One region of the Mesorhizobium sp. BR1-1-6 genome, then DNA from elsewhere that is predicted to be linked to it. Evidence: predicted binding sites of a transcription regulator. Region 1 holds the regulator's gene; each other region holds the start of a gene.
The links. The regulator PhoB, encoded in region 1, activates phosphate uptake and scavenging genes when phosphate is short. The targets are predictions, from matches to a motif close to TGTCATNNANCTGTCAT.

Region 1 (7,622 bases):
TCCGACGGTTCGGGCACCACGTTCAACTTCAGCTACTACCTGGCCGACGTCAGCGCCGACTGGAAGTCGAAGGTCGGCGTCAACACCGCGCTCGAATGGCCGGTTGGCATCGGCGCCAAGGGCAATGAAGGCGTCGCCAACAACGTCTCGCAGACCGGTGGCTCGATCGGCTATGTCGAATACGCCTACGCCAAGCAGAACAAGTTGACCTATGCCGACATGATCAACAAGGACGGCAAGAAGGTCGAGCCGACGGCGGCGGCGTTCTCGGCGGCGGCGGCCAATGCCGACTGGAGCTCGCAGCCTGGTTACGGCGTCATCCTGGCCAACCAGCCGGGCGCCGAATCCTGGCCGATGACGTCGGCGACCTGGATCCTGGTCTACAAGAAGCCCGGCGACGTGGCGGCGACCGGTGAAGCGCTCAAGTTCTTCGCCTGGTCCTACGCCAAGGGCGACGACATGGCCGGGGCGCTGGACTACGTTCCGATCCCCGACGCGGTCGTCAAGAGCGTCGAGGACATGTGGGCCAAGGACATCGTCGGCGAAGACGGCAAGCCGCTCTATTCCGCCATGTAATCCCTGCTGAACGAGGAGGGCGCTTCACGGCGCCCTCCCTGTCTTCCTTGAAACGCGAGGGCCAGATGACCGCCGTCTCCGAAGCCATGCCATCGTCGGCCGCCATGCGGGCCAGGGAAGCGACGGTCCGACGCTTCGCGCTCACCGATACGATTTTCCGGACGGCGACACGCTTTTCCGCCATCCTCGTCCTGCTCATCCTCGGCGGCGTGGCGATTTCGCTGTTTGCCGGCTCGTGGGAAGCGCTGTCGAAATTCGGGTTCTCCTTCCTGACGACCGAATCGTGGAACCCGGTCACCGAGAATTTCGGAGCGCTGGCCCCGATCTACGGAACCATCGTCACCGCCGCCATCGCCATCCTGATCGCCGTTCCCATCGGCATCGGCATCGCCATCTTCCTTACCGAACTCTGCCCGCGGCCACTCCGGCGCCCCATCGGCATCGCCGTCGAGCTGCTTGCCGGCATACCCTCCATCATCTACGGCATCTGGGGCCTGTTCGTGTTCGCGCCGTTCCTGCAGACGACGGTGCAGCCCTTCATCATCAAGCTTTTCCACGACGTGCCGGGACTCTCCAGCCTGTTTGCCGGCCCGCCCTACGGCATCGGCCTTCTGACCTCGGCGCTGATCCTTGCCATCATGGTCCTGCCCTTCATCACCTCGATCACCAAGGATGTCTTCGACACGGTGCCGGCGGTGCTGAAGGAATCGGCCTACGGCATCGGCTGCACGACCTGGGAGGTCACGCGCCGCGTCGTCATCCCCTATACCCGCGTCGGCATCATGGGCGGCGTCATGCTCGGCCTCGGCCGCGCGCTCGGCGAAACCATGGCGGTAACCTTCGTCATCGGCAACGCCCACCGCATCAGCGCCTCGCTGTTCGCGCCCGGCACGACGATCTCGGCGACCATCGCCAACGAGTTCACCGAAGCCGACGGCGATCTCTATACGTCTTCGCTGGTGGCGCTCGGCCTGATCCTGTTCGTCATCACTTTCCTGATCCTTGCCCTTGCGCGCTACATGCTGCTGCGCATGGACAGCCGCACGGGAGCCTGACCGATGTCGACGGCCACATCGCTTCACAATCGACGCAAGCGCAGGAATGCCGTGATGATGACGCTATGCGTCGCGGCGGCGGGCATCGGCCTGGCCTGGCTGGCGCTGATCCTCGGCGCACTGCTCTATAAGGGCCTGTCGGGTGTTTCGCTCTCTGTGTTCACCGAAATGACACCGCCGCCCGGCGATGCCGGCGGCCTGCTCAATGCCATCTACGGCAGTATCATGATGACAGTCATCGCCGTCATCGTCGGCACGCCGATCGGTGTCCTCGCTGGGACCTACATGGCCGAATATGGCCGCTTCTCGCGCCTCACCACCGTCGTGCGCTTCATCAACGACATCCTGCTGTCGGCACCCTCGATCATCGTCGGCCTGTTCGTCTACGAGCTGCTGGTGCGGCCGATGGGACATTTCTCGGCGATTGCCGGTGCCGTCGCACTGGCCATCCTGGTCATCCCGGTCGTCGTTCGCACCACGGAGGACATGCTCAACCTGGTGCCGAACGCCCTGCGCGAGGCCGGCGCCGCGATCGGCGCGCCGCGCTGGGTGGTCATCCGCTCGGTCGCCTACCGTGCGGCGCTGTCGGGCATCGTCACCGGCATATTGCTGGCCATCGCCCGCATTTCCGGCGAGACGGCGCCGCTGCTCTTCACGGCACTCAACAACCAGTTCTGGTCGAGTAATCTCAATGCGCCGATGGCCAGCCTGCCCGTCACCATCTTCCAGTTCGCTCTCAGCCCCTACGAGGAATGGCAGCAGCTGGCGTGGACCGGCGCACTCATAATCACCCTTACGGTTCTCGGGCTGAGCATCTTCGCCCGCAGCCTTACCGGACGCAGAGAGGACAGATGAAACCGATGTTGTCCACCGAATTGAACACGCCCGAAGTCGCGGTCGAGAAAGCCAAGATCGAGGTCAAGAATCTCAATTTCTACTATGGCCAGTCGAAGGCGCTGAAGGATATCAGCCTGTCGCTGCCCGAGCGCAGCGTCACCGCCTTCATCGGGCCTTCGGGCTGCGGGAAGTCGACGCTGCTGCGCGTCTTCAACCGCATCTACGAGCTCTACCCGAGGCAGAGCGCCGAGGGCCAGGTGCTGCTCGACGGCCAGAATATCCTCGACCGCTCGCAGGACCTCAACCTGCTCAGGACCAAGATCGGCATGGTGTTCCAGAAGCCGACGCCGTTCCCGATGTCGATCTACGAGAACATCGCCTTCGGCGTCAGGCTCTATGAGAAGCTCAGCAAGGCGGAGATGGACGGCCGTGTCGAGCAGGCGCTGAAGCGCGCGGCACTGTGGAGCGAGGTCAAGGACAAGCTCAACGCCAGCGGCCTCAGCCTTTCGGGCGGCCAGCAGCAGCGCCTCTGCATCGCCCGCACGGTGGCGGTGAAGCCGGAGGTCATCCTGCTCGACGAGCCTGCCTCGGCGCTCGATCCGCTGTCGACCGCCAAGATCGAGGAGCTGATCGATGAGCTGCAGGCCGACTATACGATCGTCATCGTCACCCACAACATGCAGCAGGCGGCGCGCGTGTCGAAGCAGACCGCGTTCATGTATCTGGGCGAGTTGGTCGAGTTCGACCGCACCGAGAAGATCTTCACATCGCCCCGCGAGAAGCGCACGCAGGACTATATCACCGGCCGCTTCGGCTGATCCCAGGCATACGAGGACCAAGATCATGGCCGAACACACAGTCGCAGCCTTTGACGAAGATCTCGGACAGATCAGCAGGCTGATCCGCGACATGGGCGATCTCGCCTCATCGATGGTCGGCGGCGCCACCAAGGCGCTCCTGAATTCCGACAACGCGCTCGCCCAGCGCGTCGTCTCCGACGACGCCATCATGGACGCGCGCCAGCGCGAACTCGACGACCGCGCCATCACCCTGATCGCCAAGCGGCAGCCCATGGCGGACGATCTGCGCCATGTCGTCGGCTCGATCCGCATGGCGGGCGATCTCGAACGCATCGGCGATCTCGCCAAGAACATCGCCAAGCGCGTCGGCACCGTCGGCCTTGCCGCCACGCCGCGCGACCTGTCGCACTCCATCGACGCCATGGCGCAGCTTGTGCTGATCCAGGTGCAAGGCGTGATCGAGGAGTATGCGGCGCGCGATGCCGCGGCACTTGCGAAGCTGCGCGCCGACGATGAACGCATCGACGTCAAATACACGTCGGTCTTCCGCGAGCTGCTGACCTACATGATGGAGGATCCGCGCAACATCACCGCCTGCACGCATCTTTTGTTCTGCGCCAAGAATCTCGAGCGCATCGGCGATCACGTGACCAACATTGCCGAAAATGCCTATTATGTGCTGACCGGCACGCAATTGCCCGCCAATCGCCCGAAGCAGGACGAGACGGCGATGTCGGCGCCAGCGGCTTGACGGCAGGGGTGACCAGTCGATGATCGCGCCACGCATCATGGTGGTGGAGGACGAGGAGCCGCTGGGTGTGCTGCTCCGTTACAATCTGGAATCGGAGGGTTATCAGGTAGAGGTGGTGACGCGCGGCGACGAAGCCGAGATCCGCTTGCAGGAGAATGTCCCTGACCTTCTTGTGCTCGACTGGATGGTGCCGGCGGTGTCCGGCATCGAGCTCTGCCGCCGTCTCCGCATGCGGCCCGAGACTGAGCGGCTGCCGATCATCATGCTGACGGCGCGCGGCGAGGAAAGCGACCGGGTGCGCGGTCTCTCCACCGGCGCCGACGACTATCTGGTCAAGCCGTTCTCAACGCCGGAATTCATGGCACGCGTCAAGGCGCTGCTGCGCCGCGCCAAGCCCGAAGTTCTGTCCAGCGTGCTCAAGGTCGGCGACATCGTGCTCGACCGTGAATCGCACCGGGTCTACCGCAAGAAAAGCGAGATCCGGCTCGGGCCGACCGAGTTCCGCCTGCTCGAATTCATGATGCGACATCCCGGCCGCGTGTTCTCGCGCAGCCAACTGCTCGACAATGTCTGGGGCGAAACGATCTATATCGACGAGCGCACCGTGGACGTGCATGTCGGCCGGCTGCGCAAGGCGGTCAACAACGGCCGCATGCCTGACGTGATCCGCACCATTCGGGGCGCGGGGTACGCGATCCGCGAAGACTAGGGATATGTCACGCAACGTTCTCGCCTATGCCTGATTTCGCCTGTGCCCCCGGCGCGAAAATTTCCTGGTCGACGAAGGTTAGCGCGCGCATGGCGCAGCCCTCGCGGATCAGCGGCAGTTCGTTCGGCTCGGTGTCGAAGGAAATCGATTTCGAGTGCTGGCCGCCGGCGGTCTGGGCAATGGCCTCGCGCAGAGCCGGCTCGATCAGGTCGAAGGCGGCGGCGCTGACGCCGACCATGGCGACCGGCGCCGGATCGATCAGGGCGAACAGGCTGCCAAGGCCGTAACCCAGCGCCTCGCCGGCCTTGCGGTAGGCTTCGCGCTCCGGCCCGTCCTTTTCGCGCGCCGAGGCCGCCAGGGTGCGCATGTCGGCGTCGCTGACGTCGACGGGCTGGGTGTCCTCGCCAAGCTGCCTCGCGTTGCGCCAAATGGCATAGTTGCCGGCATAGGCCTCGACGCAGCCGCGCCGCCCGCAGCGGCAGAGCGCCCCGCCGGGGCGATGGATCATGTGGCCGAACTCGCCTCCGGATGAATGGGTGCCGGTGAACAGTTCACCCTTCAGCACCAAGCCCATGCCGATGCCGTGCGACAAAAGTATGGCGATGAAGTCGTCGCGGTAGCGCTGGGGATCGCGCCAGCGCAGCGCCACCGCCATCATGTTGCAATCGTTCTCCATGGTGGCGGGAATGCCGAACTCGGCCTCCAGTATGTCGGCGAAGGCGATGTCGGTCTGCGGCGTGATCGGCGACCACAGCATGGCGCGCGCATCCGTGTCGGTGATGCCCTGGATCGCCAGCGCGATACGGGCGATGCTGCCGACGTCGAGGTCGGGATCCTCGAACCGCCGCCTGACGATGGCCACGCATTCGCCGATCAGCGCCTCGCGCGACAGGGTCAGCGTGTCCAGCCGGCGCTGCTCCTCAGATATCACCTGGCCGGCATAGTCGATGACTGCGACGGAGAGGAAATTCAGCGACAGCACAACGGTCATCACCGCCGCGGCTTCAGGGTTGAGGCTGAGGCCGACCTGCGGCCGGCCGCGTTTCAGCGCACCGGCCTCGCTCGGCTTGCTCTGCGCCAGGATGCCTTCGCCAATCAGGTCGGAGGAGATCGCCGATATGGTGGAATGGCTGAGCCCGGTGGTCGCGGCAATCTCGGTGCGCGAGGGCTGCCCGGCACGGCGCACGGCCGCGATCACCATCGCCCGGTTGCGTCGGCGCAAATCATCGTGGCGGATTCCGACCGACATGTTTCTCGCATCCTCCCCGTCGCCGCGTTCTCTCCCCAGGATCCCGACGACCGTCAAATACTGGCAGAACCGGCCTTGGCTGTCATTATTTATTCCGGAGCTCGAAAAAAATTCACGAGGACATCAAAATACATCAGAATCGACGTTGACAGTGTTCCGACGATGGACCAGTGTTTTTTCGAGGCTCGAAAAAATAGAGCCTTTGTGCCGGCCTACGGGCCTGTTTGGTCGCGCCATACGCGGCGCAGGGAGGATTAAGATGAAGAGATTCACAGCCGCCATCCTGGCGGGTGTCGCCATGTCGCTGACGCTCGCGTCGGTCGCGCAGGCGAAGGACAAGGTCATCGGCGTTTCCTGGTCGAACTTCCAGGAAGAGCGCTGGAAGACCGACGAGGCCGCCATGAAGAAGGCGATCGAAGCCGCCGGCGACAAGTATATTTCCGCCGACGCCCAGTCCAATCCCGGCAAGCAGCTCACCGACGTCGAGAGCCTGATCTCCCAGGGCGCCAATTCGCTGATCATCCTGGCGCAGGACGCCTCCGCCATCGGCCCGGCGGTGCAGAAGGCGCTCGACGAAGGCATTCCGGTCGTCGGCTATGACCGCCTGATCGAGAACAAGGACGTCTTCTATCTCACCTTCGACAACAAGGAAGTCGGCCGCATGCAGGCCCGCGAAGTGTTCAAGGTGAAGCCGGAAGGCAACTACGTCTTCATCAAGGGCTCGGGTGCCGATCCGAATGCCGATTTCCTGTTCTCGGGCTCCATGGAAGTGCTCAAGGACGCCATCGACAGCGGCAAGATCAAGAATGTCGGCGAAGCCTATACGGATGGCTGGCTGCCGGCCAACGCGCAGAAGAACATGGAGCAGTTCCTGACCGCCAACGACAACAAGGTCGACGCGGTGGTCGCGGCCAATGACGGCACTGCCGGCGGCGTCGTCGCGGCGCTGACGGCTCAAGGCCTGGCCGGTACCGTTCCGGTCTCGGGCCAGGACGGCGACCACGCGGCGCTGAACCGCATCGCGCTCGGCACGCAGACCGTGTCGGTGTGGAAGGACGCGCGTGAACTCGGCAAGAATGCCGCCGAGATCGCCTCGCAGCTGGCCGACGGCAAGAAGATGACCGATATCGCCGGCGTCAAGGACTTCACAACGCCCGGTGGGAACACCGTCAAATCGCTGTTCCTGACCCCGGTTGCGATCACCAAGGACAATCTCAACGTCGTCATCGACGCCGGCTGGATCAAGAAAGACGAGGTCTGTGCCGGCGTCGCGGCGGGCAGCGTAGCGGCCTGCAACTGATCCTCCATTTCATGCGATGAACGCCGCGGCTGCCAAGCCGCGGCGTTTTTTCAAGAAAATTTGTTTTTCCGCCCCGGGCGGGTAACTTCTAGGCTGGCTTCCGTCATCCCGCATCGGACGGGCAGGCCGGTGGGAGAAAATCATGACCGATACGACGTCCAACCCGCAGGCCGACACCGCGCGTGCGTCGGAACTCGGCGCCGTCGCCCGGTTCCTTAAGGCGACCGAGATCGACACGCGCATGCTCGGCATGATCGGCGCGCTGCTGCTGATCTGGATCGGGTTGCATGTCTTGTCCAGCCTGCGTCTCGGCGTCAATCCGCTCGATTTCGACAGCCGTACCTT
Region 2 (7,622 bases), on a different contig from region 1:
CATTCCGGCAGGTAGGCGAGCGCCAGCACGCAAAGCGCTGTCATGGGCAGGCTGACGCCGGCGCTGGCCGCGGCGATCAATGCCAGCACGAGCGGAGCCGCCACGCCGGTCAGGATCTCGGGTGCGAAGAACAGCGGAAAGGTGACGCGGCGCAGGCGCGCCCAGCGGGCCTGGCGCGACCAGATCTCGCCCGGCATGCGCTGCCCGAGCGGCTGCTCGAAGGGCGAAGCGACGAGATTGACGCGCAGGCCGAGCCTGTTGACCAGTTTGGTCGACGCGGCATCCTCCGCGATCTCGGCGGCGAGCGCACGGATGCCGCCATTGGCGTCGAGCATCTGCTTGTTCCACAACATGCTCTTGCCCTGGGCAAAGCCGAGGCCAAGCGCCTCGCCGGCATATTGCCAGCGCGCCTGCAGCGTGTTGAGGAAAGCGCATTCGACTTCTGCCCAGAAGCCGTCGGGCCGCGAACCGATCGGCGTCGAGCAAACCAGGCCGGTGTCCCGCCGCCATGCCGCCATCAGGTGCTGGACGTAGTCTTTCGGCATCAGCACGTTGGAATCGGCGAGAATGACCCAGTCGTGGCGCGCTGCCTCCCAGCCCTTGACGCAGTTGTTCAGTTTCGGGTTGGCGCTGACGCGGTCGTCGCCGGTGAGCAGGCGGGCCGGCACGGCTGGAAAGCGGGCAATCGCGGCGCGGATCGGCTTGACCGCGGGGTCGTCGGCATGGGCGACACAGAAGATCAGTTCGTAGCGCGGCCAGTCGAGCGAGAAAGCGCGCTCAAGCGTCTCATGGGTAAACGGCTCGACGCCGCGCGCCGGGATGACGATCGAGACAGGCAGCGGCTTGCCGGCCGGCGGCGCGATGGCGGCGCGCCGTTTCAGGCGCGAGCAGGCGAGCAGGATGCTGGCGAGATTTGAGGCGATGAGAGCGATCGAAAGCGAGCCGGTTATGAGAGCGAGTTCCATCGATATCCGGTCACTCCAGAAAACCCGGCCCGCTTGGCGGCCGTTTTCGACAGTTCGACAGAGCGCCCGAGTCGCCCGGCATTGCTGGTGCACACCATCATTGTCATGTGTCACTCAAATGACATTGTTTGTCGGCACCTGCCCTTCAGGGACAGCAACTCGGACGCGCACGGTTGATCGAACCGCAAAGAGCGCCGAATGTTCCACACCGGATTTGTTTTGGAGCCGCTCATGTACCGCGCCGTCACGCGCAACATCGAAGTGCAGGTCAGGCCGTTCTATCTCGAGGACCGCTCGGATCCTTCGGAAAACCGCTATGTCTGGGGCTACCAGATAACGATCGACAACCAGTCCGACGAATTCGTGCAGCTGTTGTCGCGCTATTGGCACATAACCGACGGCGCCGGCCGGGTCGAGGAAGTGCGAGGTGCCGGCGTGGTCGGCGATCAGCCCGAACTCAATCCCGGCGACAGCTATCAATACACGTCGGGCTGTCCGCTCTCGACCCCGTCGGGGATCATGGTCGGTCACTACACCATGCGCAACGAGCGGGGCGAGACATTCGACATCGCCATCCCCGCCTTCTCACTCGACCTGCCGGGGACAAGGCGGACGGTGAATTAGACGAGGCGAAATCGGCGACAGCGTCGTTCTCCCCGTCACTATACGGCGAGAAATGTCCGGCAGGAATGAGGGGCAGCGCCGCCCCTCATCCGCCCTTCGGGCACCTTCTCCCCGTAGAACGGGGAGAAGGTGGAACCCTACTGCGTCGTAAATTCCGCCGGGTCGAAGTCATATTGCGTCGAGCAGAACTCGCAGGCGACGTGGATCCCACCGTCCTCGGTGCTGTCCTTGATCTCCTGCGCGGAGAAGCCCTCGAGGATGCCGCGGATCTTGTCGCGGGAGCATGAGCACTGATCGGCGACGGGAACGCCGCCGAAGACGCGCACGCCATGCTCGTGGAACAGACGATAGAGCAGCCGCTCTGCGCCGATGGTCGGATCGATCAGTTCGGTCGGCTCGATGGTGCCGAGCAGCGCCAGCAATTCCTGCCAGGAATTGTCTGTGGGATCGTGGATCTCCTCGCGCGGATCGCCATCCCCGCCGGGCAGGTCAGGAACGCGCATGCGCTCGGAGGCCTGCGGCAGGAATTGCGCCAGGATGCCGCCCGCCCGCCACTGCTCGCGCGCGCCGCCGGGGCCGGGCGTCAAAAGCTTGGCGACCGAAAGCCGGAGATCGGTCGGGATCTGCTCCGACTGGCGGAAATAGGTGCGCGCGGCCTCTTCCAGGGTCTCGCCGTCGAGTTGGACGATGCCCTGGTAGCGCTGCGTGTGAGCACCTTGGTCGATGGTCAGCGCCAGCACACCATTGCCGAGCAGCGTTTGCTGCGAGGTCTCGCCGGCCGCAATCAGCGCCTCCAGCCGGTCGGCATCGAAGCGCGCATAGGCGCGCAGCGCCGAGGGCGTGGAAAAATCCGCGACCAGCATGTCGACAGGGCCGTCGGTGCGGGTCTGCAGGATGAACTTGCCCTCGAACTTGAGCGAGGTGCCGAGCAGCACCGTCAGCACACAGGCTTCCGCCAGCAACCGGGCGACCGGCTCGGGATAATCATGGCGGCCAAGGATCGCATCGAGCATCGGCCCGAGCTGAACGGTGCGGCCGCGCACATCGAGCGGGCCGACCTCGAAGGGCACAACGTGATCATCGCCGGCGTAACCGAATTCGCCGAGTTTGGGGTGATGTTCAGCCACTTGATGGGTTTCCAGCATGACAAAGCTCCAGGGCGCGGCCATGCCGCCCTTTGGGGAGCATGCGTCTAAACGCGCTTGATTTGCGTGATGCCGCGCAGATAGGCATCGCGCCTCCGGAGATCAAGTTCCCCGGCACGTCAAGCGCCAAGACACTTCAAGTCCACTTCAGGCCCCAAGACACCAGGCAAGCACGGCCTTCTGGGCGTGGAGCCGGTTCTCGGCCTCGTCGAAGACCACCGAATGCGGACCGTCGATGACCTCGTCCGTCACTTCCTCGCCGCGATGCGCCGGCAGGCAATGCATGAACAGCGCGTCGGGCTTTGCCTTGGCCATCAGCTTGGCGTTGACCTGGTAGGGCGAAAACACGTTGTGGCCGCGGGCGCGGTGCTCCTGGCCCATCGACACCCAGCAGTCGGTGACGATGCAGTCGGCCTGGTCGACGGCTTCCTCTGGCGAGCGGGTAAAGGAGAGCTTGCCGCCATGCGCCTTTGACCAGTCGACATGCTTCTGCGCCGGCTCGCTGCCTTCGGGCACGGCGACGTTGAGGTTGAAGCGGAACCGCGCCGAGGCTTCCAGCAGCGAATGCAGCACGTTGTTGCCGTCGCCGGTCCAGGCGATGGTCTTGCCGGCGACCGGACCGCGATGCTCCTCGAAGGTCATGATGTCGGCCATCAGCTGGCAAGGATGGGTATCGTCGGTGAGCCCGTTGATCACCGGGATGGTCGCATTCTCGGTCAGCTCCAGCAGCCGCTCATGCGACGTGGTGCGGATCATGATGGCATCGACATAGCGCGACAGAACCTTGGCGGTGTCGGCGATGGTCTCGGAGCGGCCGAGCTGCATCTCGGTGCCGGTCAGCATGATGGTCTCGCCGCCAAGCTGACGCATGCCGACATCGAAGGAGACGCGCGTGCGCGTCGACGGCTTGTCGAAGATCATCGCCAGCACCTTGCCTTCGAGCGGTTTCGAGCGCTCGCCCGCCTTGAGGCGCGCCTTGCGCTCCACTGCGTCGGTCAGCATGGAGCGCAGGTCGCCTTCGGAAACGGCGGAGAGGTCGGTGAAATGACGAAGTGACATCAGGAGCTTTCGAATTTACTTCGCGGCTTCAGCGGCGATGGCCTCGGACAGGGCCTTGGCGCCGGCGCGAATGCGCTCCAGCGCTTCATGGATCTCGCTGTCCGTGACGGTGAGCGGCGGCAGCAGGCGAATGACGTTGTCGCCGGCCGGAACCGCGAGCAGATGCTGGTCGCGCAGCGCCATGTTCACCTTGCCGTTGGGCATGGCGCATTTGAGGCCCAGCATCAGCCCCGTGCCCCTGATGTCCTCGATGACCTCGGGGAATTCGTCGGCCACCCCTGCCAGCCCTTGCTTCAACAACAGCGCCTTGCGCTGCACATCCGCCAGGAAGCCCTCCTCCAGCACCACGTCGAGCACGGCATTGCCGACCGCCATGGCCAGCGGGTTGCCGCCGAACGTAGTGCCGTGGACGCCCGCGGTCATGCCGACAGCCGCCTCGTCGGTGGCAAGGCAGGCGCCCATCGGGAAGCCACCGCCAATGCCTTTGGCGATGGCCATAATGTCTGGAGCGACCCCCGACCATTCATGCGCGAACAGCTTGCCGGTGCGGCCGATGCCGCACTGGACCTCATCGTAGATCAACAGCAGGCCGTGCTGGTCGCAGAGCTGCCGCAGCCGCTTCAGCGATTGTGTCGGCACCGGGCGGATACCGCCCTCGCCCTGCACCGGTTCGATCAGGATCGCCGCGGTCTCCGGCGTGATCGCCTTTTCGGCGGCGTCGATATCGTCGAAGCCGACCTGGTCGAAACCCTCGACCTTCGGGCCGAAACCTTCGAGATATTTGTACTGGCCGCCGGCCGCGATGGTCGCCAGCGTGCGGCCATGGAAGGCGCCTTCGAAAGTGATGACGCGGAAGCGCTCGGGATGCCCCTTGACGAAATGGTAGCGCCGCGCCGTCTTTATCGCGCATTCCAGCGCCTCGGCGCCAGAATTGGTGAAGAACACCTTGTCTGCGAAGGTGGCGTCGGCCAGCCGCTCGCCGAGCCGGCTCTGCCCCGGGATCTCGTAGAGATTGGAGACGTGCCAGAGTTTGGCAGCCTGCTCGGTGAGCGCCGCGACCAGATGCGGATGGCCGTGGCCCAGCGAATTGACGGCTATGCCGCCGGCAAAGTCGAGATATCGCTCGCCCTTGTCGGTAACCAGCCAAGTGCCTTCCCCGTGATCGAAGGCCAGGGGTGCGCGAGCAAAGGTCTCGAAAAGCGCCGAACCGCTCATTATATGCGTCTCCGGAACCGGAAAATCAAAAAAGCCGCCAAAGCGGCGGCCTTTGCGGCTTATCGGGTTTTTCAGCCATGAAGTCAACGAAAACGTCGCGTAGTGGCGCGCGGCAAGCCTCCCGACGGGACGCCGGCTCATAAGTGAGCTGGCAAGTTGGGGAAAACCGAAAAAACCGATTCGTGTTGCACTTCGGACTCTTGTCACCGAGTCAGCGCATAAGGTAGTTGTAGTCGGGAAATAACTAGATTTCGTGCGGCGGACCTAATCACCAGATATATGTGGTGTCTGCCCCAGCAGTGGTGCTGGGCCGGGAATGGATTCCGATTGCCGTACGCTTAGCAGGAGCGCGGTCATGAATTGGACTGACGAGCGGGTCGAACTCTTGAGAAAACTGTGGTCGGAGGGTCTGAGCGCAAGCCAGATTGCTGCCCAGCTTGGAGGGGTCAGCCGCAATGCCGTCATCGGCAAGGTGCACCGGCTGAAATTGTCGGGCCGCGGGCGCGCCACGGCAGCGCCGGCACGCCAGAAGAAGACGGCGCAAGGGTCGGGCGCGCAGAAATCGGTGTCGCGCCCCGCGAGTGCGACCCGCCACGTCACGACATCGATCGGAGCAACGGCGCTGCAAGCGCAGTTCGATGCCGAGCCGGTGGCCCGCCACTATATCCGGCCGGTCGAGAATGTGGTGGTGCCGATCTCGCGGCATCTCCAGCTCACCGAACTCACCGAGCGCACCTGCAAATGGCCGAACGGCGATCCGCTGTCGGAGGACTTCAATTTCTGCGGCAACGAAGCCGCCGAAACCGGCCCCTATTGTAAATACCATGCCCGCGTGGCGTTCCAGCCGGCAGCGGAGCGGAGGCGGAACAGATAAGGGGACTAAGGCAGTAGGGCAGTCTGTTTTGAATTTGCGCTCCCGAGCGTGCTCTTAACCTACTGCCCTACTGCCCTACTGCCCTACTGCCCTACTGCCCTACTGCCCTACTGCCCTACTGCCCTACTCTCACAGCCATCCATTCTTGCGAAACCGTCAGTAGAGGAAGCTGCAGATCAGCGCGATCGCCAGCAGCACCATCGGGTAGCCGTATTCCATCTTCAGTTCCGGCATGTCGCTGAAATTCATGCCGTATATGCCCGCGAAGGCTGTCGGCACGGCCAGGATTGCCGCCCATGAGGCGAGCTTTTTGGAGATCGCCGTTTCCTGGCTCTGGCCCACCAGCAGGCTCGCCTCGAAGGCGAAGGCCAGCACTTCGCGCAAGCTGTCGATCTTTTCCTGGACAGTGCGGATATGGTCGGTCACGTCGCGAAACAGCGGGTGCATGGCTGAATGGATCTGCGGCAGGTCGGCGCTGGTCAGCCGGCGGCAGACCTCCACCAGCGGCAGTGCGGCATTGCGCAGCCGCAACAGATCGCGGCGCAGCATATAAAGGCGTTCGATATCGGGGCCGGTCATCGGCTTCAGCAGGACCCGGTCCTCGATCGCCTCGACCTCATCCTCGATCTGCTCGAGCACCGGCATGTAGTTGTCGACGATGAAATCGAGAATGGCATAGAGGACGAAATCCTCGCCCTTGGCCAGTGAATGCGGGCAGCTTTCCCAGTGCTGGCGCACCACAGCATAGGATGTCGAAGGGCCGTGCCTGACGCTGACGATGTAGCCGCTGCCCACGAACAGATGCGTCTCGCCGAAGGTGACGCGGCCCTCGATCAGCTGCGCGGTGCGGGCGACGATGAACAGCGCATCGCCATATTGCTCGATCTTCGGCCGCTGGTGCGGATGCTCGGCATCCTCGATTGCGAGCTCATGCAGATGAAATTGCGCCTGCACGCGCAGCAGAAGCTCGCGGTCGGGTTCAAGCAGCCCGATCCACACGACGTGTCCCGCTTTCCTGGCCCATGTGCCGGCTTCCTCGATCGGGATGTCGGCGATGCGGCGCCCGGCTGTGTAGACGCTGGAGGCGATGACGGCCGATGTCGGCGGCGCGGGCTTGAAGTCCCGGACATATTCCATCGCAGCCTCCCGAAGCACTGCCTTTGCTGGGAACCAGCAGGCTTGCCTCAGGGATAGTCTAGCGCAATACGACCAAGCGTTCGAGAGAAAGTGCGTTCACTTGATCGGCTGCGTTGCGGAAAGGCCGATCTTGTCCGTCTTGTCGCCCTTCGGCCGGTCGGCAGGCATCTGGTCGCCGGTGACGATATAGTAGATCGTCTCGGCAATGTTGGTGGCATGGTCACCGATGCGTTCGATGTTCTTGGCGCAGAACAGCAGATGCGTGCAGGGCGTGATGTTGCGCGGATCTTCCATCATGTAGGTCAGCAATTCGCGAAACAGCGACGTGTACATGGCGTCGATCTGGTCGTCGCGGTCACGTACGAAGCCGATCCTTTCGACCGAGCGCGAGGCGTAGACGTCGAGCACTTCCTTGAGTTGGGTCAACGCCAGGTCGGCCAGGGCTTCGAGGCCGCGGAACAGGCTGGTCGGCTGGCGCCCGTCGGCAACCGCCACCACACGCTTGGCGACATTCTTGCCGAGATCGCCGACCCGCTCGAGATCGGCCGAGATGCGGATCGCGCCGACGATCTCGCGCAAGTCCGTCGCCATCGGCTGGCGCCG
Region 3 (7,622 bases), on a different contig from region 1:
GAAGAAGACGATCGCATAGGCCGACAGGATCGAGATGAATATCTTTCCGACCGCGACGCCGAGCGCCATGATCGTGGAGTTGAGGAGCAGCCTGCCGACGCCGAGCCCGCCGATGCGGCCGACGCCGCCGAACAGCGCCTCGCCGTAATTGTTCCAGAACTCGCTGCCCGGCCGGAAAGGCAGTGGCGGCCTAAGGATGGTTTGCAGCGTCTGCGTCGAGGCAACGAAAGTGTAGTAGATCGGAAAGGCCACGATCAGTATGCCGAGGATGAGCACGGCATGTGCAAGGAAAATGCGAAACGGGGATTGACCGATCATCGCGCTCCTCAGCCGTAATGAACCTTCCGTTCCACGTAGCGGAACTGGATGGCGGTGAGCGCGATGACGATGACCATCAGGATGACCGACTGCGCCGCCGAATCGCCGAGGATCAGATTGACGAAGCCGTCATTGTAGACCTTGTAGACCAGTGTCTCGGTGGCCTTGCCCGGCCCACCGCCGGTGACGGCGTGGACGATGCCGAACGTGTCGAACAGCGCATAGACGGTATTGACGACCAAAAGGAAAAACGTCGTCGGCGCCAAAAGCGGGAAGACGATGGTCCAGAAGCGCTTGGTTTCGCCGGCGCCGTCGATCGCCGCCGCCTCGATCAGCGTTTTCGGCACCGCCTGCAGCCCGGCGACGAAGAACAGGAAATTGTAGCTGATCTGCTTCCAGGCGGCCGCCGCCACCAGAAGGATCATGGCGTCGGTGCCGTTGAGCAGCGGATCCCAGGCGACGCCCAAACGTCTCAGCAGATAAGACAGCGAGCCGATCGATGGATTGAACAGGAACAGCCACAGCATGCCTGCAATCGCCGGCGCCACCGCGTAGGGCCAGATCATCAGCGTGCGGTAGAGGCCTTTGCCGCGCACCACCTTTTCCGCCATCACGGCAAGGAGCAGCGCCACGCCCATGGCAACGATCACGGTCGCGAGCGAAAACACCACTGTGACCTTGATCGAGTTGAGATAGGCCGGGTCGGCAAGCACCTTGCGGAAATTGGCAAACCAGACGAACCTGCTCCTCAGCCCGAACGGGTCCTGCCTCAGCATCGACTGGTAGAGCGCCTGCCCGGCCGGCCAGTAGAAGAACACCAGCGTGATGGCAAGTTGCGGCGCCACCAGGAGGTATGGCAAGACTTTGTTGGGAAAGACGACGCGCGGGGTCAATGCGCCGCTCCGGCGTGGAAAGCCGAGCGGCACTCTACGGCGCTCACCGCTGCCCTGCCGGGCATCTCCCCCTCTTGGAGGAAGATTGGCAGTTCCTGCGGCAGCTGCCATTCTCCAGCTTTGACAATCGCCGAAAACGGTCGCGACAGCCAGTCTCCCCCCTTCAGGGGGAGATGCCCGGCAGGGCAGAGGGGGGCCTCGTAGAGCAAGGACTATAACTCGATAGGTTCGGACGCGCCCTAATTCCCCAGCGCTTCCTTGATCGCCGCGTTGCCACGCGTGACCGCATTGTCGAGCGCCTGCTGGGCGGTTTCCTGGCCGGCAAGCATCTTTTCGAACTCCTCGTTCTGGATGTCGCGCACCTGCGGCAAGTTCGGCAACCGCACGCCCTTCGAATTGTCGGTCGGCGCCTTGCCCGTCATCTGCAGGATCGGCGTCTCGCGACCGGGATTCTTGTCGTAGAAGCCGGACTTTTTCGTCGCCTCATAGGCGGCGAGCGTCACCGGCAGGTATCCCGATTTCTGGTGCAGATATTCCTGCACATCGGTCTTGGACAGATAGGCGAAGAAAGCCGCGACGCCTTTGTACTCCTCGTCGGACTTGCCGCCGAAGACCCAAAGGCTGGCACCGCCCGGCGTCGTGTTCTGCGGCGCGCCCTTGGCGTCGCTGTCATAGGGCAACTGGCCAATGCCGTAGTTCATGCCCGACTTGACGATGTCGCCTAGGCCGCCCGAGGATTCGGTGAAGATGCCGCATTCGCCGGCGAGGAATATCTGCTTGGCTTCGGAGGTGCGCCCGCCATATTTGAAGGTGCCGTCCTTGGCCAGATCGGCGAGCGCCTGGAAATGTTTGACGAAGATCGGCGAGTTGATCTTGAGTTCGACATCACCGCCGGCCAGGCCATTCTGCTGCGTGGCCCACGGCACATCGTTCCACGCCGCGAAGTTTTCCAGGTGTATCCAGGTCAGCCAGGTCGAGGTGTAGCCGCAAGCGGCGGCGCCGCTCGCCTTGATCTTTTTGGCATCCTCCCACACCTCGTTCCAGGTCTTGGGTGGGTTGTTCACATCGAGCCCCGCCTTCTGGAAGATGTCCTTGTTGTAGTAGAGGATCGGCGAGGAGGAGTTGTAGGGGAAGGACAGCATGGTGCCGTCCGGCGTCGAATAATAACCGACGATGCCTGGCAGATACTGGCTCTTGTCAAAGTTCATCCCGGCGCCGGTCAGCACCTCGGCCACTGGCTTGATCGCGTCCCGGGCCGCCATCATCACGCCGGTGCCGACATCGAACACCTGGATGATGTCAGGCGACTGGCCGGCGCGATAGGCGGCGATGCCGGCATTCAGCGTTTCGGGATAGGTGCCCTTGAAAACCGGAACAATCTGGTAGTCGCCCTGGCTGGCGTTGAAATCCTTGGAAATCTTGTCGACGACCTCTGCGTTGGCGCCGGTCATGGCGTGCCACCAGCTGATCTGCGTGACGGCGAAGGCGGAGGTTGTGGAAAGCAGGGTCACGGCGACACCGGCCGCGAAGCCAAAGAACTTCATGTTTCGTCTCCCGTTCTCATTGCTTGTCATTGGCGAAAGGGGCACTCCCGCAATGGCACTATGTGTCGTTCGCGCGCAGCGGACAACGGTTTTGTTGCGGGCAGGCGCACTTCATGTCCGGCTAAAGTAGCGTTCACTTCCGGATGAAAGTGACCCGGAAAAGGATTGCATAGCGGCTTGCTGCTTGAATTGATGTACCAGGGACCTGTCTCGAGACGGTCAGCGACCTCACCGACGAACGGCGTCTAACAGCACATGACAACGCTGACATGACAACGCTGAAAAAGGCGTCGGTTTGCTCGGTCGATGCGTGGAAATTCCCGTCCCGCGCTCAGCCTGACGGATTTGACATCGGCCAATCAGTCTGCTGGCCGGGAATGGGTCTGCCGCCGCTCAGTTCTGCTGCCGCTGGGTTCCAGAAGCGCGCGGCAAGTAGAGATGCAGGCTTGTTCCCTGACCGATTTCGCTATCGATTCGGACATGCCCACCGGATTGCTTGATGAAGCCGTAAACTTGGCTTAGCCCGAGTCCCGTACCCTGCCCTTCCGATTTTGTTGTGAAGAACGGCTCGAAAACGCGCGCCAGGGTGTCCTTGCTCATTCCACAGCCGGTATCGCGTACAGTCACGCGAACAAATGAAGCCGCCGCTGAACGCAAATCCTCCAGATCATTTGGAAAATTGCTGGTCTCAATCGTGAGGGTGCCACTGCCTTTCATTGCATCTCTGGCGTTCACCGCAAGGTTAAGAACGGCGATGTCGAGCTGGTTGGCATCGATAAGGATAGGGTCCAAGGCTGGATCCAGATTGCATTGCACCCGGATACCGCTCCCCAACGTCCGTTCCAGCAGCGTCGTCAGCCCCTTGATACGTTCATTGAGATCAATCTGTTCCGGGGCCAGGGATTGGCGTCGCGAAAAGGCAAGCAGTTGCTGTGTTAGCGCTCCTCCATTTTCGATCCGCCTGAACATCTCCTCGACCAGCAGAGTGACTTTCTCATCCGCAGGATATTTAGCGATCTGTTTCTCCAGAAGCCGAAGGCCAGACCCGAAAACGGCGAGTAGGTTGTTGAAGTCATGGACAATGCCAGCTGCGAGGCGTCCAATGGCTTCGAGCTTTTGTGACTGGCGTGCGTTTTCTTCTCTTGATCGCTGGGCCGAGACATCGCGCAGGCTGGCAAGCAATGCGGGCCTGCTGTCCCAGGTAACCTCGACCGTACGCATTTCCACTTCTGCCGGCTTGCGGCCGGAACGGTGAACGGTGATCTCGGCGATCTCTCCGGAGACGACCGGACGGCCGAGCGGAACGTGGAGGAGTTCGTCAAGCGGCTGTCCAAAAATTACGGCTGCCGCAGGATTGGCATAGAGCACTGTTCCGTCCAAATCGACCACCAGCATCCCGTCGGCGGTATTTTCGATCAACTGGCGAAAGCTGAGCTGGCTGATGCCAGCCGGAGATGTATCTCCGGGCGATTCCAGCATTTCGGCGGCGTTTTGCGCCGTATTCAAGGCGCTCTTCATGTCGACGTGTTGTCCACGGCGGAGTCGCCGAACACATCAGGCGCGCTGTCAAAGGGCTTTCCAAGATGCATACCGCCACTGTCGATGGTGAAGCGCCGTATCTGTTTGTCGTGTTCGCTGCCGCGCATTTTCAGCACCATCATGCCGCGATGCATGAATTCTTCCTGCTGAATGTAGCGCAACAGAATGATCGAATCGGTGAGTGTGGAAATATGCTGCTCGCTAGCGCTCTGGCCTCCGACAAGCGATTTGTTGGTAGCGGTGCAAAGGCCGGCAATTTCGCGCTTCTTTATGAAGGAGGTGACGCTGATCAAGAACTCACGAAACCCGGTTTCTGGCGCGATGCGCTCCAATGCCGACAAGCTGTCGATTGCCATGCGATCGGGTTTGAACTCCGCCACCAGTTCGCGGATCATCAGAAGGTGATCCGGCAAACTCTGCGCTTCCGGATAAAGGCAGACTACCTTCAGGCGACCATCCGCCTCCATCGCTTCGAAATCGACGCCCCAGCTACGCGCGTTGCGGAAAAGCTGGCCGCGGCTCTCCTCATAGCCGACGAGCAAGGCGCGTTCGCCCGCAGCCACTCCGCCCGCTAGAAAGTTGGTGACAAGTAGAGTCTTTCCGGTGCCTGTGGCTCCACTGACAAGGGTTACGCTGTCGCGAAAGAACCCGCCGCTGCACATTTTGTCGAGTTCGGAATTACCACTGGTGACCCGTTTCGTGCTTGATTGCTGCTCCAGGCGCAACGATGACAGAGGCACAGCTACGATGCCCTGTTCGGCGACCAGCGTTATGGGCACTTCGCCCTCAACGTGACGGCTGCCGCGCATTTTCAGGACTTCTATGGTCCGCCGACGGCGCTCGCGATCAAGGGCATTGCGAAGGATCACGACATTGTCTGCGACGAACTCCTCTATTCGGTGACGGGAGATTTCACCATATTCACTGTTGCGTTCCGCGGTCATAAGGACCGTCAGCCCTTCTTTCTTCAGCGCGGTCGCAATACGTAGAAGTTCGCGGCGCACTGCCGTCTGCTCGGCTACGAAATGATCGAAAAGTTGGGTAACCGAATCGAGCACGATGCGCTTTGCCCCGGCGCTTCGGCTCGCGTGCAGAATGCGGGTCAGAAGACCGGCGAGGTCGAAATCGCCCACAACCACCTGGTCCTGATCGCGCGGGCTCGCATCGACGAAAACAAGCTTGTCCGCCGCTCGCCAGCCGCGGATGTCCCAGCCGAAGCTCGCCATGTTTACCTCGATCTCGGTTGGCGACTCCTCGAAAGTGACGAAGACACCGGCCTCATTGAGACCGGTGATGCCATGCGCCAGGAACTGCGTGGCGAATACGGTCTTGCCGCTACCGGGCGTGCCGCCCACGATGGTGGTGCGTCCGCGCGGCAAGCCACCCATCACCAAGTCGTCAAAAGCCTCGATCCCTGTATTGACGCGTTCAAGAACCGGGTCGATAGAGATCTCATCCGTCGCGGTCATGAATATCATCCTTCTTGCGAAAACCGAAATAGTCCAGAACCTGAGCGATATTGCTGATGTCGCCCACCAGACGGCGCGGGGGATCGGCGGATTCGTCGGAGAGCGTCGGCGTTGCTAGTATCCCTGCTCGCTCCGCCTCATGAGGATGTTCCAGGATATCGAAGATCTGGATTTCAATGGATGCGCTCATCTCCTCGATTATCTTCAGGCGGCTTTCCAGTGCCCGACGAGCACCGGGCGTGTCTCCGGCGATGTAGAGCCGGAGAAGGGGATGGGCCCCTGAAGCGGGCGGTTGTTCCGGGTTCATATCTCACGCTGGTTGCACGGGTTCAGTATCGACGTGCTCTACGCGACACGCCAGCAATTCAACCGCAGGGCTTTGTTGTCCGCCTTGGGCGATCTTCTAGCATTTCGCCTGGAGCCGACGCGCCACAGCTCGCGCTCGATGGGGCCTGGATCAGCACCCCTGTCACTTCTTAGACATTCGCGCTTTGCGCGTCTGCGCACTAGTGGACATTTCTCCGGTTATTGGGATATGGGCCGCAAGCGATCGTTCGGAGGAGTGTAAATGGAAGCCCGCGCCCACATAGACTCCGGCATGATCGGCAACAATCTTCTGCGGGCACTCACCGCGGCAGATTGGGCAATCCTCGAGCCTTGGCTGGATGAGTGGTCGGCCCCCACCGGAACACTGCTTTATGAACCTGGCGACACGGTTCGCCATGCATACTTCCCGAGAGGTCCCAGCCTGATTTCCTATCTCGTCGTGCTGAGCGACGGGCGTGCGATCGAGACGGCTCTGGTCGGACGAGAAGGGGCAATTGGCGGAGTTGTCAGCCAAGGCAGGCTCCCAGCTTACGCTCGCGCTGAAGTACAATTGGGAGGTTCGTTCTTCCGCATCGACCTGCTTAACCTTGAAGAGGCGAAGTCCAGGTCGTCGACGCTACGGAATCTGTTCGCGCGGTACGCGGACTGCCTGATGGCGCAGATGTTCCAGTCCGTCGCCTGCAATGCCGCGCATTCGATCGAGCAACGGACAGCGAAATGGCTGCTGGCCGCCATTGATCGGACGGGCACTCCCGATCTGGCGCTGACACAAGAACAGCTCGCCGTAATGCTCGGAGTCGGCCGGAGCTATTTGAGCCGCGTCATACGCGATCTGAAAGAACACGGTCTCATTGAGACCCATCGTGCCCGGATCGTCGTTCGCAAGGTCGACGGCCTGCGGTGGCTTGCTTGCGAGTGCAATGCGGCGGTCAGTCATCACTTCGACGAAGTATTGAAGGGCGTCTATCCCCTGCCGACCAACGCCTCGTCTGGCCGATAGCACAAACGGCTCGCCATATATGTCCTTAAGGTGAGTCCCTGGACGCCGAGGCTTGGACTACTATCTCGGCAAGCCGGCGCCGATCCAGGCATTCGACGAATTGACCGGGTCGGCTCAGGCCGCCGCGGATGGGCTGGGCGGAACCGTTGCGTGGTCAAGCCGCGCTTGCGCCCAGCCTTGTCCCAGCCTCTTCAAGACCCGAGCGCGGCCTCGACAAGCCGCTTGGCGTCCGGCCCCGACCACTCGGCCGGGCCGTTCATATGGGCGATCAGGCAGCCTTCGCCGTCGATCAGCATGGTGACGGGCAGGCCGAGCGCCAGGCCGCGCGTCTTGAGCTCGTTGAACAGCGCCATCGTCGAATCCCTGTAATAGCCGAGCGCCTCGACGCCGGTGTCCTTGAGGAACTTCTTCGGCTTCACGTCGTCGCCGGCATCGACATTGACGGCGACGACCTGGAACGCATCGCTGCCTTTCTCCTTCTGCAAGGCGTCCAGCGCCGGCATTTCGGCGCGGCATGGCGCGCACCATGTCG
Region 4 (7,622 bases), on a different contig from region 1:
GCACGTCCTTGTAATCGATCTTGGGCGCGTTGGCGCCCGAGAACGGGCAGGTCTTGCGGCGGCGATGGAACGGGCGCCGGGTCGGGATCTGGTTGATGTCGACCATTATTCTGCACCCCCTTCAAAGCCTTCGCGCGGACGGCGCGGACCACGATCGCCACCGGCGTCGCCGCCGAAGCTGCGTGGCGGACGATCGCCGCGATCACGGTCGCCGAACGAGCGCGGACCGCGGTCGCCGCGGTCACGGTCGCCGAAGCCGCCGCGTTCCGAGCGCTCTTCGCGCTTCTGCATCATGGCGGAGGGACCTTCTTCGTGCGCATCGACCTTGATGGTCAGGAAACGCAGCACGTCCTCGGACAGGCCCATCTGGCGCTCCATTTCGTTGAGCGCTGCGGGCGGGCAGTCAAGATCCATCAGCGTGTAGTATGCCTTCCGGTTCTTGTTGACCCGGTAGGTGAGGGACTTCAGTCCCCAGTTCTCGACCCGGCCGACGGACCCGCCATTGGCGGAGATGACGCCCTTGTACTGTTCGACAAGCGCATCGACCTGCTGCTGCGAGAGGTCCTGCCGGGCAAGAAACACATGTTCGTAAAGAGCCATTATGTCTTTTCGCCTTTCTTCGTTTCTCTCCCGGTTCCCGGCGGCAAAAGCCTCTGCAACTTCTCTGACCCGCCAGGAGCGGGGAAGAAAGGAGCATGACGAGACGGTCGAGAGCGGAGACACGGGAGGCGGAAGCGCTTCTGGCTTCACGCGAAGGTTTTCGAAAACCTCCGGCCCTCCGTTCAGCCCCCAGCTGGGACCGGCAGATTGGCGGCGTCTATATAGCAATCCACGTGGAAGGCAAGAGCAGGCGGCAATCCCGGATGTCGCAGGGCCGGAAAAACCGGCATGTGCGGCAACAGGACTCCGTGGTTCCCGGAAACCAGGCCTTAACCACCATGACAGGTTGTATGGGGTTGCGGCCCCGGCATCAACCGCCGATTCATCATGTCTGGCGCAAAAAGCGGCATCCCGCTGTCAGCAACGGGCTAGGCATTTCCGGGGGTAAGGATGCTTCTCAAGAAATTCTGGCGCTCGAAAAGCGGCAACTTCGCGCTTTTGCTCGGGATCGGCTTGCCGGCCATCCTGTCGGCGGTGGCCTTCGCAGCCGATGTCTCCACCATCATGCGGGCCAAGAGCAACCTGCAGAATGCGCTCGACGCGGCAAATCTCGCCTCCTCGCATCTCGGCGATCTGGACATCACCCGCACCGACGCCTTCAACCGCTATTTCCAGGCCAACATAGCCGGACATGGCGAACTCACAAATGCGCGGGCCACGTTGACGGTCGACAGGGGCGTCAACTTCGTCAAGACGAAGGCCGTCGCCTCGGCTGACGTCGATTTGAACTTCGCCTTCCTGCTCGGTGAGAGCAGGCACATCGTGGTCGATGCCTCGGCGGTCGAATCGAACAACCAGCTCGAAGTCGTGCTGGTTCTGGACAACACCGGCTCGATGGCCGGCGCCAAAATTGCTGCCCTCAAGACAGCGACGGACAATCTGCTCAAATATCTGGAAGCGGCGCAATCACCGACGCGCAAGGTCCGCGTGGCGCTGGTACCCTTCGTCACGGCTGTCAATGTCAACGGCGACGGGTTCGACCCGTCCTGGATCGACATGGACGGCAAGTCATCCACCAATGGAATCAATTTCCCCGTCATCAACGACAAGCGTCCCAATCATATGGCGCTGTTCAGGCAGTTGATGAAAGATCCGGCCTCTGCCGCCAAATTGACGGGGTGGAAGGACGGCAAGGGGGAGGATACGGGTTGGAAAGGCTGCGTCGAGGCGCGGCCTGGTGTCCTTAATATCGCCGATACGCCGCCTGATCCACGTTACCCTGACACTCTGTTCGTGCCTTATTTCGCGCCGGACAGTCCGGGAAAGGGGACGAGACCTTCCAGCGGTTATTCAAACGATGCCTATCACTACAACAATTCCTTTATCGACGACGCCCCTGATGAGGCCAAACTTGCTCGGAATGGCGGACTGAATATTCTCGGAATAGACCTGAGCGGCTTGCTTGGAAGTGCTGCCGGGCTCCTGCAGGGTGATCTTGAAACAGTCGCCAAATATGTGGCGCCGCAGAACACCGCCATTGCCACCGCGGTCACAAACGATCCAAACGCCTTGCAATTGACGGTGGGCCCAAACCGGTCCTGTCCGTCGCCAATCGTCCCCTTGACCGAAGACTTTACAAAACTTCGCAACGAGGCCGCCAAGATGCTTGCATGGGCGGGGTCCGGCACCAATGTTTCCGAGGGCCTGGCCTGGGGCCAGCGAGTGTTGTCGCCGAGTGCGCCATATGCCGAGGGGACGCCTTGGAAGACGCCTGGGGTGAGCAAGATCGTCATGTTGCTCACCGACGGCGAGAATGTCGTCTACGGCGCCAGCAACGAGACGACCAAGTCCGACTATACGTCCTATGGTTTTCTCGCGGGCTCAGCCTATGGCGCTGCCGGTCGGCTTGGATCGGACAATCAGACGACCGCCGCGCGCAATGTCGACGGATGGACCAAAAGCGTCTGCACGCAGCTGAAGAAGCAGGGCGCCGAAATCTACACGATGGTGCTGCAATCCGATACCGCCGCCAACCGCACGCTTTATAGCGCCTGCGCCTCGGATCCCAGCGACTACTACGCCGTCAACGATCCAAACAAATTGCCGAACGTGTTCCAGCAGATCGCCAACAAATTCTCGAAATTGCAACTGACGAATTGAACGCTCGACCCCGCTGGGCGGCATCCTGGAAGGATGCCGCGAATTTCAGCTCATATGGGCGACGACCTTGTCCACCGTTTCGGGGAAGAAGTCGGGCGCCGCGTGGCGTTTGCCGAACATCATGTCGTATTGCAGCAGCCGGAAGTCGCGGATCGCCGGGTCGATCTGCTTTTGCCGCGCCCAATCGGGCGTGGCTTCTCCCGCCGGCGTCAGCAGCAGATTGCGGTCGACCACGCGGTAGCGTTCGCGCATCTCGCCCAGGAAGCCGGTATAGTAGGGGTGGGTGATGCCGGCCGTTTTCAGGATGTGATAGGGCAGGAAGGCGGGGCTGACGGCGCCCATGTCCTTGGCAGGGCCTGTGCGGTTCGACCAGATGACCAGTGGCGTCTGATGATGCTCCAGCGCCGCCTCGGCGGAAGCCTCCTTGCGCGGCGCGACATTGTCCTTCATGAACCCGGTCTCTACATAGACCGGCCCAAGCGGCGGCAGATGGTCGCCGAAGAAGGCGATGACGGTGGGGCGAGAGCGTTTCTTTGCCCATTCGATCAGGCGTTCGAGACCGCGGTCCGCGTCGGCCGAGCCCTCGGTGTAACTCAGCAGCGATTCACGCGCCCATTGGCTGATCGGCGCCTGCACGGTGTGGGTCGGGTTGTAGTAGCGGTTCGGCTCGTAAGGGCCGTGGTTCTGCAGGCTGACGGCAAAGAAGAACACCGGGGCATCGCTGGCATCGGCCTCGCTGATGATCTCGTCCGTCATCGCCGCGTCGGATGCCAGCGGCCCGCGCTTTTGCATCGGCGGCAACGTCTCTTCCGATCTGAAGTCGTCGAAGCCGAAATCTGCATAGACCGCGCCGCGGTTCCAGAACCAGTTGGTGCCCGGATGGATGGCGCGCGCCCTGTAGCCCTCCCTCTTCAGGAAGGTCGCCAGCGACGGCGTCGGCGTGCGCACATATTGCTGGTAGGGGATGCTGCCGGCCGGCAGGAAGGCGTTGGAGAAGCCGGTCAGTGCCTCGAACTCGATATTGGCGGTCATGCCGCCGAATTCGGGTGAGAACATGGAGCCCGAACGCAGCGCCCGCACGTTGGGGATCGGATCGGGCGTGATGGTGACCCCGGGCAGCTTGGTCGGATCCCAGAAGGATTCGCTCATGACGACGATGATGTCGGGCTTTTCCTGGGGCACCGAGGCGGTCACCTGCGGCCTGTCGATGGCCGCGATCGCCTTTTCCGAATAGCCTGGCGGCGCCGAGACATGCGCCATCGGCACGTTCAGCGCGAAGGCGAGCGCAAAGCCGTTGGAGGCGTAATTTTCCTTCTGGTCCCACATGATCGGGATGATCTGCAGCCGGTCCCGGGTCCAGGAGAAGGTGGCATAGTCCATGATCGAGACGAAGAAGGCGAGCAGCGGCACGGCCAGCGTCAGCCGGGCGAGACGGCCCTTGCGGCTGAGTATGGGCACCTTTCGACGCCAGACCCGCCAGCCATAGATGAGCAGCGACAGGCCGGCGACAATGCCGACAATCATGGCAAGGGCAGTCATCGGGCGGTCACGCACCAGAAGCGGCAGAAGCGCCACGATCTGGCGGGAGTAGAGGAAATCGGTCGGGTAGAGGGGATCGCCCAGGTAATGCGATTTCTGGTGACCGATGAAAGCCAGCGAGAGCGTCAGCGGCGCGACGATCATCAGGCTTTGATAGCTGCGGCCGAAAACGGCATCGAGGCCGACCAGAACCAGTGCGAACACCACGATCGTGGTCCAGCCCGGCTTGAGCGGCTGCAGGAAGAAGGAAACCGTGCCGGCGAAGTCGCCGCGCACGATCAATTCGATGGCGAACACCAGGACGGCCGCGATCAGCAGGCTGGTCAGCCCATAGCGTATGGTCGGCCACTTCCGTCCCGGCAGGTAGCCGGTGGAAGGATCGTCTTCCAGAAACTGTGGCGCGGCTTTGCCTGCGCCTTTCGAAATCCTAGCCACTTTAACTTCCCCACCCAGCGACAGACCCGTCACTCGATTGTCATGGAATTGTCACGCAAAGCTAGCGCCTGTGGCGGAAATAAGAAGAGCCAGCAAACGATTCGTGAGCGGTTTTCATCAGGAGTGATCGCCAAAAAGCCTTTTGGAACAGGCACTCGGCCGGCAAAGCTGCCAAGGGGCCGGGTCGAACCGGGCTTGACTTGGCAGGCCGCGTTGCGTCACAGGCAGGAAAATTCGTGTATCAGGCAAGCAGAACCGAGCTTTGGGAGCCCACACATGGCCGTTGCATTCACCTTTCCGGGACAAGGCAGCCAGGCTGTCGGCATGGGCAAGGACCTCGCCGATGCCTTCCCCGAGGCGCGTAGGGTTTTTAGCGAAGTCGACGACGCGCTCGGCGAAAACCTGTCGAAGCTGATCTGGGAAGGGCCGGAAGAGACGCTGACGCTCACCGCCAACGCGCAGCCGGCGCTGATGGCCGTATCGCTGGCCGCGATCAGGGCCTTGGAAGCGCGCGGCTTCTCGCTGAAGGACAAGATTACCTACGTCGCTGGCCATTCGCTGGGCGAATATTCGGCGCTTGCCGCCGCCGGCTTCGTCTCGGTTGCCGATGCCGCCAGGCTGCTGCGCATCCGCGGCAATGCCATGCAAGCGGCGGTGCCCGCCGGCGAAGGCGCCATGGCGGCGATCATCGGACTGGAGCAGGCCGATGTCGAAGCCGCCTGCGCCGAGGCTGCCAAAGGATCGGTCTGCCAGATCGCCAACGACAATGGCGGTGGCCAGCTGGTGATTTCCGGCGCCAAGGCAGCGGTCGAACTGGCTGCCAAACTGTGCACAGAAAAAGGCGCCAAGCGAGCGCTGATGCTGCAGGTCTCCGCGCCCTTCCATTCGGCGCTGATGGCGCCCGCCGCCGAGATCATGCGCGAGGCGCTGGCCGGGGTAACCAAGAACGCGCCTGTCGTGCCGCTCGTCTCCAATGTCACGGTCACTCCGACCAGCGATCCCGAAATCATTGCGCGCCGTCTGTTCGAACAGGTGATCGGCCGCGTGCGCTGGCGCGAGACGGTGGAGTGGTTCGGCGCGAACGGCGTCACCACGCTCTATGAAGTCGGCGCGGGAAAAGTGCTTTCAGGGCTGGCCCGGCGCATCAACCGCGAAATCGCCACGGCATCGGTCGGTTCCGCGGCCGAGGTCGAAACCGCACTGGCGGCGCTCGGGTGAGGCGCCGCGTGTGAATTTGATGGCGCGGCTTGTATCGCTGAAGATATTCCGTTGGTGATGGCAATCGGATACCCGCGAGACGTATACAGATAAGGTTGCTCGCTGAGCTTCCGAAACCAAAGAGGAAAACACATGTTCGAACTGACCGGCCGCAAGGCACTTGTCACCGGCGCGTCGGGAGGCATCGGCGAGGCGATCGCCAGGGTGCTGCATGCGCAAGGCGCCATCGTCGGCCTGCACGGCACGCGCGTCGAGAGACTGGAGGCGCTGGCCGCCGACCTGGGCGACCGGGTGAAGCTGTTTCCGGCCGACCTGTCGAACCGCGACGAGGTCAAGGCGCTCGGCCAGAAAGCGGAGGCCGATCTCGAGGGCGTCGACATCCTGGTCAACAATGCCGGCATCACCAAGGACGGGCTGTTCGTGCGGATGTCGGACGCCGACTGGGACAGCGTGCTCGAAGTCAATCTGACGGCCGTGTTCAGGCTGACGCGTGAGCTGACCCATCCGATGATGCGCCGTCGCCACGGCCGCATCATCAACATTACCTCGGTGGTCGGCGTCACCGGCAATCCCGGCCAGACCAACTACTGCGCCTCCAAGGCCGGCATGATCGGCTTTTCCAAATCGCTGGCGCAGGAGATCGCCACCCGCAGCATAACCGTCAACTGTGTCGCCCCGGGCTTCATCGAATCGGCGATGACCGACAAGCTCAACGACAAGCAGAAGGAGGCGATCATGGCCGCTATCCCGACGCGCCGCATGGGCACCAGCGCCGAAGTGGCGTCCGCCGTCGCTTATCTTGCCTCCAACGAGGCCGGCTACGTCACCGGCCAAACCATCCATGTGAACGGCGGCATGGCGATGATCTGATCGGGTCGGCCAAAGCATGCATTTCGGGCCGGGCCCGGGCATTCGCGGTGGCTTTGAGACGGCGACAGGCAACGCCTGGGCGGGCTGTGAAAAGCGACCATTTCGGCTTGGACGCCCACGATTTTTCGTGTAATGCGGCCCGCAACCCGGCGGTTCGGGCAAAAACCGGTCTGCGGCCATTGCGTTTCCGGCGGGACCATCTTTCAGCTTGATTAGCGGCATTCCGCCCGCTAACGAAGACAGACAACCAAAAGACGAGGATGCCCCAAATGAGTGACACCGCAGAGCGCGTCAAGAAGATTGTCATCGAGCACCTGGGCGTCGATGCCGACAAGGTGACGGAGCAGGCGAGCTTCATCGATGATCTGGGCGCCGACAGTCTCGACACGGTCGAACTCGTCATGGCGTTTGAAGAAGAATTCGGCGTCGAGATCCCCGATGACGCGGCTGAAACCATCCTGACGGTGGGCGATGCCGTGAAGTACATCGACAAGGCTTCGGCCTGACGCTTTCCGCAGTCATCACCGGGGAGGACCTGCGATGAGGCGTGTCGTCGTCACGGGCCTTGGGTTGCTGTCGCCGTTCGGCATGGGCTTCGAGCACAGCTGGAAGGAACTTCTGACCGGCCGCAGCGCCGCCAAGCGCATCACCGAGTTCGAGGTGGAGGATCTTGCCTGCAAGATCGCCCATGTCGTTCCGCGTGGTGACGGCAGCAACGCCACCTTCAATCCCGAGGCGGTGCTCGAGCCGAAGGAACTGCGCAAGATCGGCGACTTCATCCTGTACGGGATCGCAGCCGC

Region 2: LB545_RS24775 (ceramide glucosyltransferase) is a predicted target of PhoB. The motif match lies at 1,073-1,089, and genes of this name have one in related genera.
Region 3: ugpB (sn-glycerol-3-phosphate ABC transporter substrate-binding protein UgpB) is a predicted target of PhoB. The motif match lies at 3,014-3,030, and genes of this name have one in related genera.
Region 4: LB545_RS18240 (LTA synthase family protein) is a predicted target of PhoB. The motif match lies at 4,773-4,789, and genes of this name have one in related genera.

The regions. Positions count from the first base shown of each region.
Region 1 covers NZ_JAIUHZ010000001.1:60,091-67,712, reverse strand. The annotation lists gene pstS (phosphate ABC transporter substrate-binding protein PstS) at 1-576, shown strand, start outside; gene pstC (phosphate ABC transporter permease subunit PstC) at 642-1,631, shown strand; gene pstA (phosphate ABC transporter permease PstA) at 1,635-2,486, shown strand; gene pstB (phosphate ABC transporter ATP-binding protein PstB) at 2,483-3,286, shown strand; gene phoU (phosphate signaling complex protein PhoU) at 3,312-4,019, shown strand; gene phoB (phosphate regulon transcriptional regulator PhoB) at 4,039-4,728, shown strand; gene LB545_RS00320 (ROK family protein) at 4,736-5,977, opposite strand; gene xylF (D-xylose ABC transporter substrate-binding protein) at 6,237-7,277, shown strand; gene LB545_RS00310 (sugar ABC transporter permease) at 7,420-7,622, shown strand, end outside.
Region 2 covers NZ_JAIUHZ010000018.1:22,024-29,645, reverse strand. The annotation lists gene LB545_RS24775 (ceramide glucosyltransferase) at 1-965, opposite strand, end outside; gene apaG (Co2+/Mg2+ efflux protein ApaG) at 1,197-1,589, shown strand; gene LB545_RS24765 (Hsp33 family molecular chaperone) at 1,727-2,758, opposite strand; gene argF (ornithine carbamoyltransferase) at 2,882-3,793, opposite strand; gene LB545_RS24755 (aspartate aminotransferase family protein) at 3,809-5,008, opposite strand; gene LB545_RS24750 (GcrA family cell cycle regulator) at 5,364-5,882, shown strand; gene LB545_RS24745 (magnesium and cobalt transport protein CorA) at 6,039-7,019, opposite strand; gene phoU (phosphate signaling complex protein PhoU) at 7,116-7,622, opposite strand, start outside.
Region 3 covers NZ_JAIUHZ010000014.1:61,574-69,195, forward strand. The annotation lists gene ugpE (sn-glycerol-3-phosphate ABC transporter permease UgpE) at 1-318, opposite strand, end outside; gene ugpA (sn-glycerol-3-phosphate ABC transporter permease UgpA) at 327-1,211, opposite strand; gene ugpB (sn-glycerol-3-phosphate ABC transporter substrate-binding protein UgpB) at 1,451-2,755, opposite strand; gene LB545_RS22530 (two-component system sensor histidine kinase NtrB) at 3,149-4,273, opposite strand; gene kaiC (circadian clock protein KaiC) at 4,270-5,763, opposite strand; gene LB545_RS22540 (circadian clock KaiB family protein) at 5,747-6,070, opposite strand; gene LB545_RS22545 (Crp/Fnr family transcriptional regulator) at 6,332-7,090, shown strand; gene tlpA (thiol:disulfide interchange protein TlpA) at 7,282-7,622, opposite strand, start outside.
Region 4 covers NZ_JAIUHZ010000009.1:31-7,652, forward strand. The annotation lists partial or broken gene LB545_RS18225 (30S ribosomal protein S18) at 1-106, opposite strand, end outside; gene rpsF (30S ribosomal protein S6) at 106-600, opposite strand; gene LB545_RS18235 (pilus assembly protein) at 1,051-2,760, shown strand; gene LB545_RS18240 (LTA synthase family protein) at 2,806-4,734, opposite strand; gene fabD (ACP S-malonyltransferase) at 5,011-5,952, shown strand; gene fabG (3-oxoacyl-[acyl-carrier-protein] reductase) at 6,085-6,822, shown strand; gene LB545_RS18255 (acyl carrier protein) at 7,092-7,328, shown strand; gene fabF (beta-ketoacyl-ACP synthase II) at 7,363-7,622, shown strand, end outside.